Regions from separate parts of the Litoribacillus peritrichatus genome, predicted to be linked through region 2. Evidence: predicted binding sites of a transcription regulator. Region 2 holds the regulator's gene; each other region holds the start of a gene.
The links. The regulator LexA, encoded in region 2, represses DNA repair genes until DNA is damaged. The targets are predictions, from matches to a motif close to TACTGTNTANNTANACAGTA.

Region 1: ABD744_RS20840 (LexA family protein) is a predicted target of LexA. The motif match lies at 3,329-3,348, and genes of this name have one in related genera.
Region 3: ABD744_RS09000 (PA0069 family radical SAM protein) is a predicted target of LexA. The motif match lies at 2,673-2,692, and genes of this name have one in related genera.

Annotation. Positions count from the first base shown of each region.
Region 1 is NZ_BAABBN010000015.1:309,708-317,774, reverse strand. Features, by position in the region: gene ABD744_RS20860 (methyl-accepting chemotaxis protein) at 1-658, shown strand, start outside; gene ABD744_RS20855 (hypothetical protein) at 796-1,644, opposite strand; gene ABD744_RS20850 (hypothetical protein) at 1,907-2,296, opposite strand; gene ABD744_RS20845 (hypothetical protein) at 2,582-3,193, opposite strand; gene ABD744_RS20840 (LexA family protein) at 3,427-3,642, shown strand; gene ABD744_RS20835 (energy transducer TonB) at 3,752-4,729, opposite strand; gene exbD (TonB system transport protein ExbD) at 4,726-5,154, opposite strand; gene exbB (tonB-system energizer ExbB) at 5,165-6,085, opposite strand; gene ABD744_RS20820 (YbaN family protein) at 6,089-6,595, opposite strand; gene ABD744_RS20815 (biliverdin-producing heme oxygenase) at 6,592-7,236, opposite strand; gene ABD744_RS20810 (TolC family outer membrane protein) at 7,313-8,067, opposite strand, start outside.
Region 2 is NZ_BAABBN010000007.1:1,468,578-1,476,644, forward strand. Features, by position in the region: gene ABD744_RS16310 (aminoacyl-histidine dipeptidase) at 1-1,125, shown strand, start outside; gene ABD744_RS16315 (TIGR01621 family pseudouridine synthase) at 1,118-1,837, shown strand; gene ABD744_RS16320 (L-dopachrome tautomerase-related protein) at 1,912-3,042, shown strand; gene ABD744_RS16325 (DUF924 family protein) at 3,068-3,673, opposite strand; gene ABD744_RS16330 (pseudouridine synthase) at 3,858-4,664, shown strand; gene lexA (transcriptional repressor LexA) at 4,836-5,483, opposite strand; gene ABD744_RS16340 (TetR/AcrR family transcriptional regulator) at 5,884-6,525, shown strand; gene ABD744_RS16345 (LuxR C-terminal-related transcriptional regulator) at 6,734-8,067, shown strand, end outside.
Region 3 is NZ_BAABBN010000004.1:1,707,905-1,715,971, reverse strand. Features, by position in the region: gene ABD744_RS09015 (AI-2E family transporter) at 1-640, opposite strand, end outside; gene ABD744_RS09010 (Crp/Fnr family transcriptional regulator) at 633-1,121, opposite strand; gene ABD744_RS09005 (HD-GYP domain-containing protein) at 1,211-2,488, opposite strand; gene ABD744_RS09000 (PA0069 family radical SAM protein) at 2,738-3,841, shown strand; gene ABD744_RS08995 (GrxA family glutaredoxin) at 3,940-4,179, shown strand; gene ABD744_RS08990 (FKBP-type peptidyl-prolyl cis-trans isomerase) at 4,349-4,831, shown strand; gene ABD744_RS08985 (DUF5683 domain-containing protein) at 4,867-5,088, shown strand; gene ABD744_RS08980 (prolipoprotein diacylglyceryl transferase family protein) at 5,167-6,210, opposite strand; gene ABD744_RS08975 (phosphatidylserine decarboxylase) at 6,212-7,225, opposite strand; gene ABD744_RS08970 (hypothetical protein) at 7,219-8,067, opposite strand, start outside.

The DNA.
Region 1 (8,067 bases), on a different contig from region 2:
CAACGCAGCAGACAACAGCCAACAACAAGTACAGCAAGGCCGCCAATACATTCAGGAAACATCAGAATCGGTGAACTTATTGGAGAACATCATTGTTGACTCGAACGATGCCATGAAAGAACTGGCAGAAGAGTCCAGTAACATCACCTCCATTCTCGACACCATTCGCGGCATCGCCGAACAAACGAACTTATTGGCGCTCAACGCAGCCATTGAAGCCGCCCGCGCCGGAGAGCAAGGCCGGGGTTTTGCCGTCGTTGCGGACGAAGTACGGACACTGGCACAGAAAACAGCGGAATCCACCGAAGAAATCGACACACTCATCTCTTCACTCACCAAAAGAACCGGCATCGTATCTGAAAAGCTCTCCAGCAGTTTAGAGCACTCCATGCAAACGGTGGAGACCACTGAAAAAACCAAAGCTGTTTTTGAAGCCATTCAACAATCCGTCACCACCATTCGTGATATGGCAACTCAAATTGCTGCCGCCGCAGAAGAGCAACACTCCGTGGCAGAAGACATCAACCTGAACATCACCAGCGTGCATAACGAAGCACTCAAAGCCAATGAAGCCTCGGTGCAATCGCAAACCACATCGTCGACTCTGAGCCACTTATCGCAAGAGCTAACCGCCCTGGTTTCTCGCTTCAGAACCTAAGAAAAGACAACCAAGAGCATTTGCGACACTGCGATGCTCTTGGTTTGTAACTAAACCTGAAAACTTCAAACGGATAAATCGTTTAGTCGGCGACGATTTCACAAACCACCGAACAACGTTCCAGCCATACACAACGATTAAATGTTCTCATCCTCAACCAGACTGCGCTTATAAAGACTGAACATTTCAGCCGGTGTTTTGCCGTACACAGATAAAAATGCCTGACCGAAATCCTCCCCTTTTTCCAGCGCACGAATTAATGTATTCCCTCCGCGTGGGTGAAGGAACTCATACAACAGAGAGGCTTGGCGGTAATTCATATGTTGCTGATACCAGGCTTTTGGCCAGTCATCTTTGGAAGCAGTGTAATTCAACGGCCAAATGTCACTTAAAAGGGAACTGCTATCAATCGCAATGATGTGTTTATCTTGAAGAATATACTCTATCGCTTTTTCACGACTGATTTTATTGGCGCCGCCCCCGTTTGAAGCATAGGTTGCTAATCCGTCTTGATACCACTGTGGTATGAAGCTGGTTTTAAAAGCCGAAACCTGCTGGCGGAAATGCAGGTGAGAAAGCTCGTGCGCCAGCCAACGGGAATAATCTTCATGAGTAATAACATAGGACCTCAAGAACAAGCCATTGGATGTTACCGCAGCCAAAATGCTCGCATTAATGCCTGTATACTCTGCAAAGCATTTTCGTGTATCGCACAAATGAACAATCGGTTGATAAAGAAATGGCTTACCATGTGCTTTTTCAATATTACGTATTTGTTCATCCAGAACACTTTGGATCAGTAAGGCCTGCGCCTTCGTCCCCTGCTGATACAGTACCCGATCATCTTCGGCCAACGTGATGAATTCATCTTTTACCGGCGATTGTTTCTCAATAGGGTAGAAATCTGCACAACCGGCTAATGTTGATAAAGCAATAACAAGAATGACATGAGTAAACAGGGAGGATAGGTTTTGAGAATAAGGCATCCTAATGACGTCCTTTTTCTTGCTTAACAGCCATAACCAATGGAATGGCAACTGGCTGGCCCCAAAAGCCCCCCCATAAAAACCCAAAACGGGCCATTTAAATTGCGCTTGTATGCAATGGAAGCACAAATAACCATACTAATTAGAACTAAAATAAATATCAGACTTACCATGTCATATTATCTCCATAAGTAAAAGATCCTACCATTTAACACGCAACTCAGTTGCGTACATTAGCTCGCGCTTTTTGGGCGCGAGGTCTTTATCTGGTTTTCTCCCAAAATAATACCTGAAATCGCTCTTGGGTATTGTTCTTATAGTCAAACTGAACCTTACCTTTACGAGACTCAAGCATAGTCGCAACGCCATTATCAACAGGACCGGTTGAAACACTTGCGTACCCGTTCTTATCTTTAATCTCCAGCACATAACTACCTTTGTATTCTTCAACTTTCGACTGTGGAAAATCGAAATAAAAGCCGACCAAAGCAGCCTCTTTTCCGGAAAGTTCAATACTTCCAACTTCATTTGGATGAAGTTCAAATTGCTTAATCAAGGACTGGCCTTTCTTAAGCTTTGCTTCAAGGTTGTCTGAAGCATTAGTTTGAAAAGAAACGATTAAGGCAAAGAGCAACAGGTTTATGTATTTCATAATGACTCAATGATCAAAGCTAGATTCCAAAACATCATAACGTCAGTCATTGTTAATGACCAAACACAGACAACCACTTTAGCAAACCCTTACAGCTAAACTAAACAAATGGTCGGTGTCCAGGTCTTATTCTCTGCTCTCACACAAATCATTTTGTTTGACACACCACATTACATAATTGGTTTTTTTCACCAGCACGGCAAGTTCCAGTTTCTTTATAGTGAGCAGTACCTTATGAACTTAGATAGCTTTATTTTTAACCTGACAGCTTTTTTGAAAAAAGGATTATATTTTTTCATTGTAATAGGCTTCAGTAATTTTTTCGGGCGTTAACTTAAGAGCCTCATCTCTAATTGCTACAAGTTCGCTTGTTAGTTTTCTTGAAATTTCATCTGCTTGACCGACAGACATGTTTAATTTGTATTTATTTTTGCTCAATAAAAAATCAATCTTAGATTTTGTTTCCATGGCATTAATGTAAAGCCCTTCATTCTTATCAATAATCTCTTTGAAAGAATTATCTTTTTGTTGGTCAAGGACTTCTCTTAATTCATTTATAGATGAGTTGATGCTATTGATATTATTGTAAATGTCAGTAATACAAATTCTTTTGTCTCTTGTAAGGTAAATACAAATTTCATGAAAGTGCTCATCTATCAGAAATTTTTGTAGATGTGTTGGTATTAGATGGTTATTTTTCTTATGTAGAGCCAGCATCATGGAATATCTTGTTGTTTTTTTCATTCTTTCAAGCCATGCAGAAAGGTCTTCTAGTTCAGTATTTATTGCTATGATTTTTCGGTTTCTAATTCTTTTCTCTTTAAAAAAATCAGTTAATTGGCTAAGTACCCAACCAGTAGATATACCGATTAACGTAGCAATAATTCTTTCATCCATAACTTTAATTTCCTACAAGGGTATCTGTTTTAAGCGTGTCAATTTACTAGAATAATATTAAAAGCCATGATATCCATACTGACCGGTATAACTCAATACTGACAGGTTGAGGAGTCATTTTTCTATTACTTGCTACTCTGTGTAAATGCACAGTTTAAGAGTATTCCCATGATCTCAATCTCAGATAATTTAAACATGGACATGCCCTTAGATGAGATTCTGATACCCAACAAGTGTGCACCTATTTTGTGAGGGCTTCGGATGATTCCATAGTTCGTAGTGAAATCGTTAAAGGTAATATCCAGATCGTTGATCGTCCTGTAACCCCAAAGCCCAGAGATATTGTGGTTGCTGCTGTCGATGGTTGGCTGATCTATAAATATTTCGATTTGGAAAATAAAACGCCTAGTCACAGCCATCAAGAATTATCAGCCGATTCAAATTACTAATGAGTAATTTACCAAATTAAACACTCACAAAGAACACGCAGAAGTTAGCCTACTGAATTCATAGGATGATTAAGACTCCATTGCCTCTAAAAAATTAGAAGCTCTCAACTCAAGACCCCAAATAAAACTCGATTGGGATCACCAACTCGACCAGTTCACCTTCGACTTCCTCCGGTGGTGGAGGCAGCGGTGACGCACGTTGAAATAGGTCAAGAGATTCACGATTCAATGCCTGATACCGGGTGCCTTGCACCAACGAAGCCGATTGAACTTCTCCTCGACGATTCATGCTGAAACGTACCACGGCCGTCCCCTCTTCCTGCTTTTTACGAGATAATCTGGGGTAACGTTTTTCATAGGCTAAATACGCCATGAGTTCGCTTTGCCAGCGGTATTGGGCCAGCGCAGCCTGTTGTGGGCTATAGCCTTGCACAGGTGCTGTGATTTCTTCTGAGACTTGTTCGGCTTCCGCATTTATGGATTTGGTTTGAGCCAGCGAAGACTCGCTCGATTTTTCCTCAACGGTTTCAGCTTCAATCTTTTCTGCTTCTTCTATCTTCTGCTCCGGCGGATCAACTGCCGTTGTCTCCGTTGGTTGATCCGTTGATGCAACGTCCTGCGGGGATAGCTCTTCTTGCACCGGAACTTCAACATTTTGCTCCTCCTCTTGAGAGTCCGTCGTCGGCAACAGAACGTCGGCATCATCCATTACCGGGAGATTTTCAGGGCCTGTTTTCTGTGGATGATCACGAAGAACAGGAGACGGGGGTTCGACCTGAATGGGTACGACCTGAAGAGGTTCGGCCTGAATGTGTTCGGCTTGAACAGGTTCGGCCGTTTCTATTTTGGATTCCGCTTGATCTTCCGATTCCAGATCACTATCTGGCTGCTTTGGCGCACTGAATACAGCTGCAACCACCACAGGCACGACATCGGGGTTTAAAGTTTGTTTTGGTTCGGGTTCCCGCCACAGAAAAAACAAAGCGACCGCAAAATGCACAGCCAGCATCAATCCAAAAGCGGTTAACCAGAGTGTGTATTTTGAGCCGGTCAATCGAACCAACAGAGACTTTCGGATGTTCATCATTTCTGACCTGAGTGCGACTCCAGCCCGACTAAAGCAATGTTCAAATAGCCTGCTGCCCGAACTTCATCCAATAAGGCCATCAAATCACCGTAGCCCACGCGTTTGTCCGCCTGAATAAAGATGACCTTTTGAAGGTCTTTGTTGAGCAGTTGATCCAAGGTTGTGGGCAGCTGATTACGTTGAACCGGCGCTTCATTTACAAACAGAGCCAACGAAGCGTCCAACGTTAAAGTGACAGGATCTTCCGGTGTTGCTGTGGGCTGAGAAGTGGAGCCAGGTAGATCCACATTCACAGACACCGTCGATAAAGGCGCAACCACCATAAAAATGATTAACAAAACCAACATCACATCAATGAAGGGGGTAACGTTAATCTCCGAACTTTCAGGAAATTCCTGGTCATCTTTGGGTAACAACACGGCCATGAGATGTCCCTCAGACCGAGTGAATCAAGGTTTGCTTCTCTTGAGCCGGAGAAGTATGGATAGGCGTTGGTAATTGGTCAGCTGCTTTCTTCCTCATTTGAGTAAAGGATTTGTCTTCCAGATACCGGCTTAACAACACCATCAGCTCAGAAGATATGGCAGTTTGTACTCTTCGGTATTCGCTTAACTTTCTCGAAAAATAATTATAAAACAAGGCAGCCGGAATCGCTGCCACCAGCCCTGCAGCTGTGGCTAATAAGGCCTCCGCAATGCCGGGAGCAACCACAGATAAATTCGTGGTATTCGCACTGGCAATGCCAATGAAACTGTTCATAATTCCCCAAACGGTGCCAAACAAACCAATAAAAGGCGCCGTTGAACTGATGGACGCCAACACACCCACGCCTTTACCGAGTTCAGCAGTATAATGGGTTTCAAGACTGATCAGCCGTTGTGCAACCCGCTCTTTAACACCGTCCTGAGAGAGCGAATTCGATGCCCCGATAGTCTTTAGTTTGTGATCAAACTCAGTACATTCTTTTAAAAGCGTTTCAATGATCTGACGGTGCTGACCGTTCTGTCTGTTCTGATGAACAGTCGCCTGAGCCTCTTTAAAAATGGTGGATAACTGCTCTGTTTCGGATAACCGCTTGCGAAATCCATTCGCACGTCGACCAGCGTTCGAGATTTGTACGGTTTTAACCAGCCAAACGGTCCAACTCAAAACCGACGCTAAAATTAAAGACAGCATCACTGCCTGCACGATCCAATCGGCTTTCATGAACATAGAAAGTGCCGATAAATCATGGAGTTCACTGGAAATAACCGTTTCTGCCACCCCGGCCGTCGCCTGGGTTTGATCCGCCCAAACCATTTGCCCAAACGTAAAACAGCCAACAAGAGCCAATGCTCTCAAGAATAATTTGATCATAATTTACTTAACGTTCGTTGGTGAACATGTTGATGAATGTGAGTGTGGAGACGCCGAATTCAGTTGACTGGCAGCGCTACTTTGATCGTTGAAAGGCTCTGGCCGAGTCCACAGCCATACCGAACTGAGCAACATGCAGAAGCCCGCTACCCCGACCAGCATCAGATGCGGCACCCATATCACCATCAGAATAACGCACAAACTCATCATCAAACTGGCGACCACCTTAGTACGACGGCTGACGGTACGGTCACGCTGCCAATCTTGCAGCATAGGGCCAAAGAGTTTGTGATTCAGCAACCACTGGTGCAGCCGGGGCGAACCTTTGGCCGCACACCAGGCGGATAACAGAACAAACTCCGTGGTAGGCAAGCCCGGCGTGATCACCCCGACCACTGCAATCGCTAAAAACAGATAAGCAAACAGACAATAAATCAGCCGCTTCCCTTGGCCAGTAATCGCCGAAAAGCGCTTCGAAAGTTTGCTTACACCAAAACCTGCTAACTTCATGGCAAATGTATTTCCACTTGCTTACGAACAAACACAAAGGCGGCTCTGGCTCCCGTAATCGCCCGAACGACATCCAGCTCGTTCAGTTCAATTGCATCCAGACATTGCTTAAAGTTCTTCCAGTAACGGCCTCGGCCTTCCGGATGACCCGATAAGTGCAGCGCCCCATGGGCCTCAGAAAAGCCCAATTTTTTGGCCAACTTAAATAAAAATGCGGCGCCGAGGTTGGAGCCTTCCAGAGTATATAACCAACCCAACGCCGTTGGGTCATCCGCCTTCACCTTTTGGAGATCCGACACCAACTGCGCCAACTCATCTGAGGTGATGCCCAAGTCCAAACAATCCTGCGTCACTTGCCCCAATCGGCACCCCGAGGACAATTGTGGAATCCAGCGATTCACACCTTGATTACGGTACAGCTCTTCTGTGGCCCAATGAAAACAATACTGCATTTTCAAAAAGCCCCGATATCGATCTTGATCCGAAAACGGTTGTGCCCGCATGATTCTCTGATCCAGGCTTTCATGGGTGCTTGTGGTTTCACTTTTCAATAACACGGAAAGCGGTTTACAAGCACGAACCTGCTCATCAGTGGTTAATTCAATAATACTGTCGTTCGTTGCTGCATCTTGCATCGTCATAATAAAAAGACCTGTTCAGCTATTCTCCCTGTGTATTAGTTATGACGAACCAATTAAATAAAGGGACAGTGAAAGATTAAATATTTTTACTAACCCGACGAAATTGTTCTGACACCAACACTATGTGTGCATCCTGCAGAACACCGGCTTCCACGTGCAGTGCCAACCAAGCCTGAAGGTAATCGTATTGAGTCCGGGCAAGTTCCCTTCTGGCTTGATACCATTGACGCTCCGCATCCAGTACGTCCTGATTCCCCCGTTCCCCGCCCTGAACGCTCATCCGAGTTGCCGTAACCAGCGCCTCAGAAGAAGACAAAGCAAAACGACGGGCTTTCAGACTGGACACACTGCTGATGCACTTTTGAAGATGCCGCCGGACATTAAGTATTACTTCTTGCCGTTTACTGGCCAGTTCATAACTGACCTGAGACTTGATCGCTTGTGCCTCACGAGCCGCCGAAGAAACCCGCCCGCCTAAATACAAAGGCACCTTCAGCTGAATCCCAACACTTTCTGTGTCATAGCGCTGTTCATAGGTATTTTCAGTATCCGACTCGGTTCTGCGACTGCTGGCGTATAAACTCAGCCGAGGATAGTGTCCGGAGTTTTGTACCGATACCTCATACTCAGCCGCTTTCTCTCTATGGGCCAGCGCCAACAGTTCCGGGTTATGCTGCAGCGCCAGCCTCTGCCAATGCGCGAGTTCAGAGGAATCAAGCGGTAAGCTGGCCTGAAACGAAGTCAGTTCAGGCAAATCAGCCAGGCTTACCGGTAGGTCAATCATCTGCGCTAACGTTCTCAACGCTAAGTCCAACGCATCTTGCGCTTCAA
Region 2 (8,067 bases):
GATAATGGCATTGGTATGGCGGCAATTTTGGCGGTTATGTTCAACCGTGATCTGGAGCATGGCCCGTTGGAAGCGCTGTTAACCGCCGACGAAGAGGCGGGCATGAGTGGTGCTTTTGGCCTGAAACCGGGTTGGTTTGAGGGCAAGGTTTTACTTAATCTCGATACCGAAGAAGAAGGTGAACTGTATGTGGGCTGTGCCGGCGGTGTGGATGTAAATGTTCGTTGGCCTGTGGAATATGAGGCTGTGCCTGATGTTGGATATTGTGCCGTAAGCCTGAGTGTTACTGGCCTTAAGGGCGGGCATTCCGGTATTGATATCCACAAAGGCCGAGGCAATGCAAACAAGTTACTCTGTCGGACGTTGCTTGAGCTTTCCAGGCACCTTGAGTTATCTGTAGCCAGCATTGAGGGTGGGTCGTTGAGGAATGCAATTCCTCGAGAGGCGTTTTCTACGTTAGTGATCCATGAATCTGACCGTGATCAGTTTAATCAAATATTGTCGGATGTGATTGATGATATTTCTGATGAATACGAAGCGGTTGAGTCGGATCTGATGATCAAATCTGAGTCGGTTGATTTGCCAGAACAGGTCATGGTGCAAGAGGCCTTCGTTGGTTTATTGAATGCGATTGTCGTGTGCCCGAATGGCGTGATGAGAAACAGCATCAAGTTTGATGGCGTGGTTGAAACGTCCAGCAATTTTGGGGTTATTACATCTGATGATGAAGTTGTTTCGTTGTTGTTCATGACCCGAAGTTTGAAAAACCATGCACGAGACAACACGGTTCAGCGTATTCGCAGTTGTTTTGAAATGGTGGATGCAGAAGTTAAAGCGGAAGGTGCCTATCCCGGATGGACGCCTTCTGATGAACCGAAATTATTGAATCTGACAAAGTCGGTGTATAAACGCTTAATGGGTAAAGAGGCGGGTGTTCAGGTTATTCACGCGGGTCTGGAGTGCGGTATTCTCGGGGACATATATCCTGAGTGGGATATGATTTCTTTTGGGCCAACCATTACAGGAGCACACTCACCGGATGAACGGGTAGATATCGCTTCTGTAGCTCGGTTCTGGGATCTACTGGTTGCTGTGTTAGCTAAATTAGCAAAGTCGTATGAGTGATGTAACGACAGCTGAGGATAGCTTTGATGTGGTTTTTGATCATGACGATTTTGTGATTATCAATAAATCGGCGGGCATCAGTGTTCATAAAGACGATCAAGCGTTAGGGCTGGTGGACATTGTTGCCCGCGCTTTAGGTTATCAGAAACTGTATTTGGTTCATCGCTTGGATAAAATGACTTCCGGGTTATTGATTCTTGCTAAGAATAGCCGTAGTAATCGCTTACTTAGTGGTATGTTTGAAAGGCGTTCTGTATCAAAATACTATCTTGCATTGTCAGATCAAAAACCGAAGAAAAAGCAAGGTTTGATTAAAGGGGATATGGAAACCTCAAGAGGTGGGAATTGGCGGTTAGTGAAGACTTACACCAATCCTGCAATTACTCAATTCTTCTCATTCAGCCTGACGGATGAGGTAAGTAAGGGCTTACGTTTGTTTGTTCTTAAACCTCATACTGGCAAAACTCATCAGCTTAGGGTTGCGCTTAAAAGTATAGGATCAGGGGTTTTGGGGGATGAACGTTATTCCAGCTCTCAGACGGATGAAGACCGGGGCTATCTTCATGCTTGGGCTTTGAATTTTGTGTATCAAGGGAATGAAATTGCGGTAAGCGCATTACCAAAGCAGGGGCGTTGGTTTCTTCATCCCGGTTTGATTAACAAACTAAAAGAGATCGGTGATCCGGCCTTGTTTTGTTGGCCAAAGATTTAGGCGTTGCTCAATTCATTTTCGAGCAGGATGAAGATGTTGGGTTTTTATTTATAAAATTATAATGAGAACGGACAATGAAAAAGCTAGCGGTATTAATTTCTATTTTTGTACTTTTTGTTGTGTTTATTTGGTGGCGATACGCTGAGACAGAACGTTTTCCCGACTTAACTTCTTCACCTCTGTGGACAGAAGATAGACTGGAGCTTGTGGCAGAGTTACCCATGCCTCCGGGGAACATTGCTGTTGCTCCTGATGGCCGGATTTTTATAACGTTTCATCCGGATGCCGGGCCTGAGTTTAACGTTGTTGAGCTGGTAGATGGAGAGGTTCGACCGTTTCCTGGTCGAAGCTGGCAGCCAGGTGGGCCGGAACCCAAGGCATTTCAACAAGTGCTTTCTCTTCGGGTGGATCAGCAAAACAGGCTATGGACATTGGATGCCGGTACCCATGGTGTTGGTCAGCCGAGACTCCTGGCGTTTGATTTGGATACCGGAGCGTTAGTTCATGAGTTTGATTTTGGTTCTGAAACGTTTGGTGTTGGCTCGCATGCAAATGATTTTCAGGTAAGCCCAGATGGCTTGTACGTTTTTATATCAGATGCCAGTATTTTTGCGCAAACCCCCGCTTTGGTTGTTTACAGTGTTGAAAAGCAAAGTGCTCGTCGTATCTTGGAGAGTGATATTTCCGTGCGTGCGGGTCAATATGAGCCAGTGGTGCAGGGTCGCCCGATGACGATTGCCGGTATTTTTACCATTAATCCGGGGGTCGATGGCATTGCTTTGAGTCGCGATGGCGAAACCCTCTTTTATGCGTCTGTGTCTGGTGACATGTTGTATAAGATTCCCACACGGCATCTCAAATATGCTCAGGCAAATGATCGTGTGCTGGCCGGGTTTGTTGAACCTGTTGGTCGCAAAACGATGACTGACGGGATGACAACGGATCAAAATGATAATGTTTACCTGACCGACATTGAACACTCTGCTGTGGTTCGCATGAATTCGAATGGTGAGAGAGTTACCTTATTAAAAACGGACAAGCTGCGTTGGCCGGATGGATTCAGTTTTGGGCCGCAAGGGTATTTATATATTACCTGCAGTGCGCTGCATGATGTGTTAGGTAAGTTTCCTGATAATGTCCGTAAAATGGCGCCTTATCCGGTGTATCGTGTGAAAACGAACCAGCAAGCCGTTGCTGGTCATTAATGGTGTTATAACTCATAAGGTTCCACTATTGTCCGAAACTGGTGTGTTCTCCATCAAGATAGCGTTCTTCTTCCGGCGTATTCTTTCTTTGCAGAACCTTGTTTCGATGGGGGAAACGCCCAAACTCTGCGATGATATCTCTGTGATGCTTGGCAAAACGTATGTAGCCATCAATGGTTTCTTCTTTGTGGTGTGGGCTTCGTTTTTTAAGCCCTTCCAGAAGGCGGATGCACAGTTCCTGATCTTCCAGGTCTTCAGAGTGCTCAAGGGGCATATAAAAGAAAACTTGTTGTTCGGCTGTTAAATCCAGATCCTCGCCAGATGAGAGGCCCATCTTGCAGATTTTCAAAGCTTTGTTGTCACCCGAAAATGCTTGTTCTGTACCACGATAAATGTTGCGCGTGAACTGATCCAACAGAATGATGGAAGCCAGTTTTCCTGTCGTGGACTCTCGCCAGTCCTTGAGCTGGTGGTTCAGAGCCTGTTTGACTAAGTCACCAAATTTATGACTTATTTCCAAGTCGATTTCATCGGAGGCAGACCACCACTTCTGCTTTTCTTCTTGGTGTGCAAACCCGTCTTCATCTAGAGTACCAAACCAGTAGTTAATCACTTGTTTCATTGGGCTCATAAAATTGAATGTCTTCTTTGGTTGTTTTTGAACAGAGTATAGCAATAACAGTAAAGATTTCTTTTTTAAAGAGGATAATCTATACATGAAAGCATTAACTTAAAAAATACGATTTAGTTTTCTTCGTTCTGTTTTAAAAATTCGATAGAATTGTCACTTTATTAATGAGTTAAATGGATACTTTATGCACTTTGAGGTTGAGCTGGACGTTACTGAATTGGATTCTTTAGTGGCTGTTGATTTTTTATGGAGTCACTTTGATCAACTTTCGAAGTCTCGTATTAAAGATGCGATGAAAAAAGGCGCAGTCTTTTTAGAGCGAAAAGGCGAACGCTCGTCACTGAGAAAAGCACAAACGCCTCTGAAGATCGGGGATAAAGTTGAGGTGTATTACGATCAGGATTACCTCAATATGAAACCCCAGAAAGCTGAATTGCTGACGGATCAAATACAATACAGTATTTGGTTGAAACCTGCAGGCATGCCACTGGAGGGGGAGTTGTTTGGTGATCACCTTTCGTTATTAAGAGTGGCTGATCAGTCTTATGATTCAGAGCGTGATGCCTACTTGTTGTATGAGCTGGCAGATGACTCCAAAGGTGTTTTGTTGATTGTTCATCATCGTCGCTCAGCCGCGACGTTTACCGCCATGTTGGAAAATAATGAAATTCGATTTAAATATCGGGTAGAAGTTTCTGGTCAGTTTGAAGACAGTACTGAGCTGGATTTTGATGATGAAGACTTTACATTAAAAGGGAAGTTAGAACCCGTTCGTTACGTGGAGCATACGCACAGTACCGTGGTTGACCTTTACCTGAACCAAGGTGAATCTAAAGATATCTGCAGTTATTTTATGGAGCGAGGTTACCCTGTTTTGGGGGATGAGTATATTGGAGGAAATACAGACCGAGACGTCATGCAACTCGGATTGGTTGAGCTGGATTTTACTTGTCCTATTTCGGGAGATTTGATGCATTACCGAGCATACTGAGTGTTTCGTTAAGCAAAAGATGGCATCTCAGGTGAGCTTTTTGTCAATCAAGCTTACTCAATCTCAGCGACATCAATATGAAAACGGAAGCAAGCAAGGTAAGTGAGCTTGCTTCGTGGTTTTTAAAGGTTTGCGTCGTCAGATTCAACTCACCTGGTTCAGTTTGTCAGGCTAAAGACCTTCGTTTCGGATGACGCCAACCCCCAGTCCTTCGATGAAGACAGGCTCAAGATTAGTATCAATTTCAATGGGCTCTAGATCTTCATTTTCAGGCAGTAAGCGCACAATGCTGCCTTGTTTGTCCAGTCGTTTCACTGTGACATCATCACCGATGCGAGCAACGACAATTTGACCGTTCTGCACATTTTCAGTTTTATGCACAGCGAGCAGGTCGCCATCCAGGATGCCGATATTTTTCATGCTCAATCCCTGGACTCGCAGTAGATAATCCGCTTTAGGATTAAAAAACTCTGGTTGAACCGGACATATGTGATCGACGTGCTCTTCTGCTAATACCGGTGAGCCAGCGGCTACACGGCCAATGACCGGAAGCCCTTGAGGCTCGTTACTTAAATCATCGTTTGCAGAGTTATGTGTATTTGGTTCGTAATCAGGGATTCTTAAACCTCTGGATGTGCCTGGCATCATTTCTATGGCACCTTTTTTTGCCAGGGCTTTTAAATGTTCTTCTGCGGCATTCGCGGATCGGAAGCCCAGCGTTTTTGCAATTTCTGCGCGAGTAGGGGGGTAGCCAGTATCATCGATGTGGTTTTTGATCACATCAAGTACTTCTTGTTGGCGTTTGGTTAGTTTAATCATGACCTGACCTTTTATACAGTTTTGTATATGTATACAGTATTTGCTTGTTGGAGTAAACCCGGCTGAGGGGGATTCAGCCTCAATAATTTGCGGAGTCGTATTATCTGGATCTTTTTATTCGTTGTTCGCTGGTGTTGATAAACTACGAACCAATGAACTTTATTTTAGAGCAGGGGCAGTGTCACTCTTCTATATAATGTATTGAGTTTACTGGTTTATTTTTAACGCCTGTTTCGATTGGTTGTCTTGTGATTTGTTTTGGAAATCTGGTATTTTGGAGGCTCTTTGTCTATTTTAGGTTGAACACTCTAATCAACAATACGTTAAATTTTTGCTTTTCTTGACATAAATAGTTTTCAAACGTATGTTTCAAACAGTTGTTTTTTTATGTGGAGACGCAATGATGGCCAATGGAAATACGGTCGATAAAATTTTGGATGCGGCGCAGGAGTTATTTGCCGAAAGAGGTTTTGCAGAAACTTCATTGCGTATGATAACAAGTAAGGCGGGAGTTAACCTTGCTGCTGTAAATTACCACTTTGGTTCTAAAGAAGCTTTGATTCAGGCGACTTTCTCGCGATTTTTAACCCCGTTCAGCCGAGAGTTTCGTGATCAATTGAATGCCTATATTCAGCAAGTCGGTGAAGATAACATTGATATTGCACATATGATTGCTGTTCTTGCTTCCTCTGCTCAAGTGGTCGCAGTACGGAATGATCAAAGTGTTGCTGTATTTATGAGGCTTATGGGGCTGGCTTACGCTCAGGCCCAAAGTCATTTGAGAGAATATTTAAAAGAGCATTACTCCGATGTGTTTAAGCCTTTCATGAGAACCATGAAGACGGCTTGTCCAGAAATGACTCCGATCGAGTGGTTCTGGCGAATTCACTTCGTACTTGGAACCCTTGCATTTACTATGTCCAGCGTAGACTCACTGCAGGCGATGGCTGCAAGTGACTTGTCCGTAGATAGTCAGTTTAAGGATATGATTTCATACCTTGCCAAATTTGTAAGTGCTGGTTTGATGGCTCCCGCAACTTAATGAATTCTTATGTGTTTGCAGTGAAGCTGGTTAAGTTTAAAGTGTGAAGTTAACCGCTAAATTACATTTGGTAATTAATTGACCTCATGTCGCATTTTTCCTTGTGCTAAGATGCGGCTTAGTCAGAATAGTTGGCTGAATAAAAATAATAATTAAAGTGCCTTGGATATATAAGGCACATCATGCTCAAACGAGTTAAGGGTGGCGAATGGTTGGTAGCCCAGAGTCTGTTTTCAGTTTACAAGAGCTGAGAAAGTCTATTACACAAATTCCTTTGATTGAATCTAAGATTAAGGCTTCTGCGCTTGAGTCTTATTTTATTCAGCGAAGTACGATCGATAATCCATTTAATAAACCTCATACCTCACTTGCGTTGGTAACGGCGCCTGCAGGAACGGGGAAGTCTGTTTTACTGAGTCAGTGGTATCATGAGCTGGTAGCTAAAGATGAAAAAGTTTGCTGGTTGAACCTCTCTCGTGATGATAATGATCCTGTTCGGTTTTTTTCTTACATCATCGAATCTTTGCAACGAACGGAACCTGTAATCTGGCCTGATTTGGATGCTTCTTATCGACGTTTCGAGGATGAGCCCAACGTAAATTTTCTTCGCCTGGCTGAGCAGCTGATCGCTGACCTGGAAGAGTTTGAAGACCCCATTTATTGTTTTATTGATGATTTTCATCTACTTGATAGCCCTATTTTGACGGCAGCGATTTCGCTGTTTTTAGCGCACATGCCGAGTAATGTGCATTTGTGTTTGTCCAGTCGTCATCAGCCTCAGATCAGTGTGGGTCGTTATCGATCAAAGGGAAAACTTGCTGAATACAAATACCATGATTTGAAGTTGTCTTCGGGTGATAGCCGGTTGTTGCTTGAAGCCATTGATGCTCCTGTAAAGGTGCAAAAACGGGATGCGTTGATTTCGGCGCTGGATGGTTGGATATCAGGCTTGGTGCTGGCTTCTAATGCGCTGGATCATATCTCTTCTGAAGAACAAATGAAGATTGATAGCTTTGAGGAATATTTTGGTAATCATCAGGATTTTCTCAGCTACTTTTCTGATGATGCCTACCAACATCTTGAAGAGCCTATTCGTCGGGCAGCCAAACAACTTTCCATTGTTGAGAAGTTTACCAGTCAACTGTATTCGACACTGAGTGGTAATACAGAAAGTGATGCTCTACTTGAGCGGTTAAATGCTCAGCAGCTCTATATTGAGCCTGTTGGCTTGGGTGAACATCGTTTCCATCCATTGTATCGCCGGTTCCTGCATCAGCGTCTCATGGTTGATGAGCCTGAAAGTTTGATCCAGCTGCATTTTTCCGCAAGTATGTGGTACAGCACGCATAACCACAGCGTATCTGCCATTGAGCATGCTTTTGCTGCCAGAGATTTTGAGATGGCCGCCAGCCTCATCAGTGCGTGTATCTTTGATTTACTGAATCAGTCCTCTGCATCTGAAGTATTTGCTTGGGTTAAACAGATTCCGCGCGATATTACGCTTCAATATCCCAGGCTGCAGTTGGTGCGTATTTGGATATT
Region 3 (8,067 bases), on a different contig from region 2:
AAGTTTGAATGATGACACCTCGGATATAACCCTGAAGCTGTTTGGCCACTCGATAATAAATCAACCACCCCATCTCAAAATAATCGTTTGGCAGAAGCGCCAGCAAACGATTTCTTAATGACCGGTAATCCCTTAGCAGGAAGAATACGATGAAAGGAACCAGTAATAGGGTGCCTGAAATATTTAACAAAATGTTCGATCCTTCAATGATGGCCTCTAAGTTGAGTGTGGTGCCAGAGCCGTTCATGAATTGTTGGATGCTTTCATGGTCGATTGTAATGCCGGATTTTTCTACTTCGTGCTGAATTTGGTTGACCCAACTGAGCAATGTCGACTTGAAAATGCCGGTTTTTTCCTGAGCGGATACCAGGCCATCGAGTAATTTAGGAAATCCTATAAAAGTAAATAAAGTACTGAGGCATATTAACAGGCATAGAATAATGGATGCAGTGGTTGCTGGTGGCAGGCCTCGGCCGGTCATTTGATTGCCTACAGGTTCCAGTAATGCGTATAAGGTGAACGACACCAGTAATGCGAAGAAAACAGGCTTAAATAATAGGGATAGACCGGCTACGGTGGAGGTGATCACCAAAAACGTTATGATGGCCAAGCCGGAAGGACGATGTAGCCAGTTATTCATTGGTGACCGACTGATTACTGATTCTGAGTCGGGTGGCTAATATTTTCGCCAGGTTTCTCATAAGCCTTGCCCCGTCTCTTGGGTAGCGGTCTGTGAGTTCATCGAGGTTTTGTCTGAGAAAAAAGATAACCTCGGTATTCTCTGTGGTTACCGCGTTGGCGGTTCTCGGTTCATCAACAACCAGCGCAACTTCGCCGAAAAAGTCCCCTGAGCCTAAGGTTGCCAGTGTTTTGTCATTGGAGGTGATGTTTACCTGACCGCTTAAAATTAAGGCCGCACCAATGCCGGTTTCACCTTGGCGGAAGATAACCTCGTTGTTTTGATAGGTTCTTAAATGCATGTCCGGAACGAGTAGCTGGCAGTGTTTTTTAGAAATCTTGTTGAACAGAGGCGTTTGCAGCCAAAGCTCTGCGATCCGTTCTGTGAACTCGGTTTTCTTCCGGAAAAAATTGTGCCATAGAGGGCTTTTGTTTTGGCTCATATCAGCGGGATAGCGTCCAATAATTAAAGCGTTTACTCCGGTGTATTTGCACCGGCGGTTGTTCATTCATGCATGTAGCGGTTAACTGTTTACTCGCCTAAAAAGCAATCCTTGAGTGTGTCTTCAGTTTGTTTCAGCCATGCAGTGAGTTCAGAGGGGACTTTGCTTTCCGGGTGTAGCTGACGGCGGAAAATTCTGATGCTATCAAACACCTGAAAAATGCTGTCCTGAATAACATCGCCAATTTCTATGATCAGGTCATCGTCGTCTGATGTCATTTTAAGCGTCGTTGCGCCACGTAATTTATCCAGCCCGACGTTGGCCAACGAAACCTGTATTGCACTGATTCTTTGTTTTAAATGAATGACGGCTGAGCTGCTGGCAAAAGGATTGGTGAGTGTGGATAGGGTTTTTGCACCGCTGGTGACGGATGTGTTTAATTTTTCATAGAGCAATTCTACGTCATCATAGTTTCTGGGGAAATCAAACTCAGAAGACGCTTCGTGCCAGCTGTTCAATATTTTGATTAAGCACTTTGATACTTTATCGTTAAATTGTTCTGCCATGTGGGTTTTTAATACAGACAAGGTGTAGTTGTAGCCATGCTTTTGAAAGACACTGATGGCGCACTCAGTGGCGGATAATATTTGGCTGGGGAGTGATGTTTTACCCACAAGTGCTTTCGGGTAGCCACTGCCATCCAAGTGTTCATGATGCTCCAAAATCAGGTTGGCAATGGTTGTGTATTCGGGAAATTTTGCAAGAATCTGATACATGATGATGGGGTGGGATGCAATTTGCCGTTCTTGCTCCGGTGTGTAAATTGCACTGTGGTCATGGAACTCTTTACTGAGGTGCATCATGCCAAGGTCATGAAGCATGGCGGCGGTGATGAGATCGTCCGCATCAATCAATGGCACCTTCATTAAATCGGCGACACACATGCAGCAATACGCCACTAACATCGAATGCTCGAACAGCTCGGGCTTTTGGTTTTTACAGACGGTCAGTTTATTTCTGGTGGTTGTGTTCAGTCTTAAGCGACCAAAACTGCGAATGGGCATGGTTCGGTCAAATAAAAACGCCTGCGAAGCGGCGAATTCCGGATGTTCTTTTAAAAGCAGCTGGCCAATTTCCATAATCTGAGCGCTGTCCAATGCGTCTTCTATGGTGATCACCTGATCGACCTGCTGATCCAGAGAATGTTGCTGAAGTTTGGACAACATCTTTTTGTTGATTGCCGCCCCTTTGGGCAGCAGCATGACGCCTTTTTCACTGACAATGTCTTCACTGGCAGTGACAACTTCAGACTCGCCGAGGTCGGTAACATGTGTCATGTATTGGTCGTCATTTACCACCGCATTCATAAGATCCCTCTTTCTTAAAAGCAACTCATTAAAAATATAGTGTAAATATTGAAGTTGGTTTGAAAAGCTGAATGATTTTTAGTCAAAAAATAATTTCTAAACCTTGTTGGGGCTTTGTTGTGCGTGTGAAAAAAAGAGCTTGGTTTTTTATTGCAAAGCACTTAAGAATTCTTTATCTTTAGAATACTGTAAATAATTACAGTATTTTCTGGTTTGGTGTAGCAAGCTCAAGTTGTGATTGGAGGTTTTATGTCTATTTCTACTCAGGTAATGAAAGGTCGCGGAGCCATTTCCAATCCGAACAACCGCTTTCATCAAAACGTGATTGTCCGGGATAGCGACTCTTTGGCAGAGCTGGGCGTAGATTACGAAAGTGAATCTTTTTCTTCTGGTAAGAAGCTTGAAACGGAAGTGCAGGAGGTACTGGCCAAATCGGTAATATCTAAAAATAAGTCTCCGGATTTACCGTTCGAGCAGTCGGTCAATCCTTACGCGGGCTGTGAGCATGGGTGTGTGTACTGTTATGCCCGGCCGACGCACGCTTACCATGATATGTCTGCCGGGCTGGATTTTGAAACCAAATTAGTGTGCAAAACGAACGTTGTGGAAGTTTTAAGGGAAGAGCTTTCGAAGCCCGGATACCAATGTAAGCCGATTGTTTTAGGGTCGAATACCGATCCGTATCAACCATTAGAAGCCAAATGGGCGCTAACTAGGGGGATTCTGGAATTGCTTTATGAGGTAAAGCATCCGGTGTCCATTATTACTAAGGGCAGTTTAATTGAACGAGATCTGGATATTCTTTCTGATATGGCCAAACAAGGTCTGTGTTCTGTTAATGTCTCCATGACGACTCTGGATAACGAGCTGAAACGTACCCTGGAGCCAAGGGCCGCCGATGCACGCACCCGATTAAAGCTCATTTCTGCATTAAATTCTTCCGGTGTGCCGACAGGCGTTTTGGTTGCTCCTGTCATTCCAGCCATTAATGATTCTGAACTGGAATCAATTCTTTACGAAAGTGCTCAGGCAGGGGCGTACTCTGCGCGTTATATTTTGCTTAGGCTGCCGCATGAAGTGAAAACTTTATTCGTTGAGTGGCTCCATGCTCACTTTCCTCAACGTGCCAGACATGTTTTAAGTCTGATTGAGCAAAGCCGAAACGGGAAGTTATATAACGCCAATTTTAATCAGCGGATGACCGGTACCGGGGTGTTTTCGGAGCTGATTGCTCAGCGCTTTTATATGGCCTGTCGGAAGAATCACCTAAACAGTCAGACAAAAGAGCATTTGAACTGTAATGATTTTTCGATGGGATCTCATACCGCCAGTGGTCAAATCAGTTTATTTTGATAGTTTTTTTCTATTAGTGTTTTGAATTTAATTAATTTCATTGTTTTTATTTGGTTGTTCATAATTCGCTCTATTGAAACACTTCGGAGAGAGCAATTATGAAACGCATTACAATTTTTGGTCGTGAAGGTTGTGGTTTTTGTCGTAGAGCGAAAGCGTTATGTGAAACCAAAGCTCTGGATTTTATTTACGTGGACATTCATAAGGAGGGCATTTCTAAGGCTGATCTGGAAAAAACAGTAGGAAAGCCTGTTGAAACTGTACCTCAGATATTTCATGGCAAGGAACACATTGGCGGGTATACCGAATTGGCAGGCTTTCTTGGAATTGATGGCTAGCCGATGAAAGCTTTGATAAATCTTGCCTCTTGGGTTGAATAATTCTGATCTGCCCTTAGATAGTTCTCAATGAAATTTTGATTATGACTTAAAGGCACTTACAATGTGTCTTTGAGTCTTTAAATTTTGTTGTTCGTATGAAGCGAATAACCCTCACTTGAGAGCTAATATGTCTATTTCAAATCAAAAAGTAGTAACCATGGATTTTAAAGTATCTGACACCAATGGTCAGGTGCTTGACTCGTCTGAAGGTTCCGAGCCGTTAGTGTATGTTCATGGTGCTAATAACATTATTCCTGGTCTGGAAAAGGCTTTAGAAGGTAAAACCGTTGGTGATCAAGTGAACGTTGAAATCGTTGCTGCAGAAGCATACGGCGAATACCATGATCAAATGGTTCAGGAAGTACCAATGGAAGCGTTTGAAGGCGTGGATAAAGTTGAGCCGGGCATGGCTTTCCACGCGGAATCTCCGGACGGTCATCCGATTCAGATTATCGTGACTGAAGTTGAAGGTGATAAAGTTACGGTCGATGGTAACCATCCGTTGGCAGGTAAAGACCTTGTTTTTGATGTGACTGTTAAAGATGTACGTGATGCTACCGCAGATGAACTGGAGCACGGCCACGTTCACGGACCAGGTTGTAACCATTAATACACCTTGTAAGCGGATTTTCTAAGGAGAACTCATTGTCGAACTCAGGAATTGCAGCTGTTTTAAGTTTAATTATTCCGGGCGTTGGTCAAATATATAATGGCCATTTTTGGCGTGCTTTATTTTGGTTGATTATCACACCGGGGTTATGGATAGGCACGGGCGGCTTTTTAGGTTGGGTTTGTCATTTGATTTCTGCTTATACGGCTTATAATAAAGCCGAAGAGAAATCCCAGTCAGGGTCCCAAAGCGGTTAACTGTTTTGGAACGTATTAAAAAGGCACTTAATTCTCGATTAAGTGCCTTTTTTGTATCTGTTGAATTTAAATGCGTTTTTAAATTCTGTCTCTGTGCAGTTGAAACTTCAGGTTGGAGCTGGTGACGGTGCTTGTGCCTGTGTAAAAGAACGACAGTAACCAAATGGCCTGAACGCCAAGTATGACTTCTGGCGACCAGAGAAAAGACAAGCCGTTGATAAGGTTCGCTTCAACCACTTCCGGTGCCGGGTAGAAACTCATGAAAATGGCTGTGTAGACCACGGCGACGACCGTCATTATTTGATAAGGTGAAATCTTTTGGCCTCCACGATAGTCTGCTCTTAAGGTTTCAGAATAAAGACGCCAGAACTGAGTAAACGCCAGGGTAAACATTAAAGCAAAGAAGTAGAAGCCTTCAAGGAAGGTAAATAATCCGATCAGTCCGCACAAAACATACAATACTGACGTAATGGCCTGTATCGGCAATATTTGAATGCCGTGTAATTCGGAGGCGTAACAAGCTTTTCGTGTTTCGCCTGAAAAGGTAAAACTTAGCGGGCCAAACACTTTCTGCACCCAATTTGGCATTTCTTGCATTGGCTTACCGTAGCAACAACCGAAGCTGACGCATGCAAGGCGACCTATGCCTTCACCAAAGCTGTAAGCAATGGACATGGCTGCCATGGTCGGAATGAGTGACAACTCGCCGTATTTGGCCATAAGTAGATTGGAACCTTCGATGAATAGGGGTGCGCAAATGATGCCAACGAAGGTTGCTCCGCCAATAGTGAAGGTATGGCTTTTGCCTTCTACGATGCGGGCCACTAAACGTGCAGACGGCAGGCAAACGGCCAGCAGTGCTGCGATCACCACAGCGGATAGTGTCAAAGAGTTGCCTACCGATGCCATCATCAATATAAACAAGATAACGCCAATGGCTAGCGAGGTAGCGGTGAATACACCGTAGTAGGTCAGGTTGAGTCCAAGCCATTCACCCTGAGGGTTTTTCTTTAAAGGAATGGTTGCCAGAAACTGCCAGCGCTCCCCGGTGAGTAACTTGAACATCCATCCTTGGAAGGCCAAAAGGCTTAAACCGAGTACGAGAATAAACAATGTATTCATTTTATCTTTCTCCGTTGTACACAGGTGTCCCGATTAGTGACCGGACTGCAACGTCGGTCTCAATCAGAGGTTGGTTAAAGGCGTCATTAAAACGACTGACAGCTTGTGGATTGGATAAATTACTTACTAATTTATCATCGAACTTCATGCGATTTTTCTGGAAGATCAATACGTCGGTACTGCTGCCCGGATGATAGAGGCTTTTGGGTTGGCCTTTTTTCAAAAATAGGCCGGGCTCAACAGTGACCGGATTCAAATATTCTTTGTCGCTGTAGCACTGTTCAATTTCTCCGATCATCAGCGCGACGACTTCGATCATAGCGACTAAACCTACGTTGGTTCCGCCAGGAATGTCGGTATCTATGATGGTGACTACCCTTCGGTTTTTGGAGTAGGGCGTGACGACCTTAACGATTGCGCCAGGGTTGCAGGAGTGAAAATGGCCATCCACCTCGTAAATATCCACGACTTTGCCGCTCACCGGGGCATGATTGTAATGGTATTTATCGGGCGTCAGTCTGAAGATGGCGAAATCTCCGCCCTCAAACGCTGAAAGCCATTTATGTTGGTCGGTACCAATCATTTCTTCAAATTTGAAGAACTTATCTTTAATAAACAGTTGAGAATGGTCATTCAGAGACCCGATTAGCATGCGGGAGTCCGCCGGAGACAGGATTGCGTCTGTTTGTACTGGCTGAGGCCTGCACTCCCAGTAACGGATCTTGCGTTCAAAAATCCGCCGGGCTGTGGTGAAGGATTCCGGTGGGTCGATACATTCGGCCAGATTCAAGCCGCACTGTTTTAAAAACTTTTTATTGCCAAGCAGACGAGTCGTTAATGCCATGTCAAAGTTCAGGTGAGCCAGTAACCGTGAGCTTTGTGCGCTGGTTAAGGCTTTAAATACATTCGGTGCTTTTTCACGTGCAGAACTGTAGAGCCACTGAACGATCCGGTCGGCAAACAATGTTTCGTCGATGACATTTTCTTTTCGGTCGATATATTGATGCATTAACATGCTTGCATGAATTCCTGATTTTTTTGGTTCAAAGTATGCGCGGATAGATCGCAATCCAGATAAATGATGAGTGCGATTAACTGCCTGATTTGCTCGCTGTTTAATGTGTCTGCGGCTAGGTGTTGCTTGACTTGCTCCAGCCAGAGAGCAAGCGTCGTCTGAAGATTCAGTTGTGTTTCCAGCAGTGCGCTTTCTTCGTTGTTCAGCTGGCTGAGCTTATGGATGACGGATGCCATTGCTTCGGATAAGTGCTGAGCACGTAAATCACTGCGGTAGTACTCTTCGGCATTACGGTTAAAACGCTTTCCGGTCATTCGGATTGGATCAGGAATGCGTTCATTTTTCATGATGTCTTTAATTAAACGAGAGGAGACGGCCTGATCGCCCGTTAAGCGGGCTTCAAGGTCGTTGATGGTGTCCTGCAGGCCCATGTCAGCGATGATCTCCCGGCCTTCTGTTTGAAGAAAGCGGAGCAATGCAATTCTGTAATCCTGAAGCTTGATTACGTTGAACCCTTTGTTTCTCCGGCTTTTTTTAATCTTGTCGGCAAATTCAAGCAGCTTACCTAAAAACACATTTTTAGAGTCCTGCTTGATAGAAAATTTCTTTAGGTCGACGGCTGCTGTGAAGAAAATCTGACGTCGTTCGCTTTCTATTTCAGGTGTATCAGGAATGTCCTGGTGTGTGACCTGGCCTTCCGCGATTAATTTATAGGCAACGGCTTGAATCAGGATTTGAAGGTTGACGGCGAAGCCCATGTCATTCTCAATGCTGTGAAACAGTGAGTAGTGACGGCCTTCGAAACCGCAGTAGCCCATTTTGTTAAACTCCCGAAGCTTGAA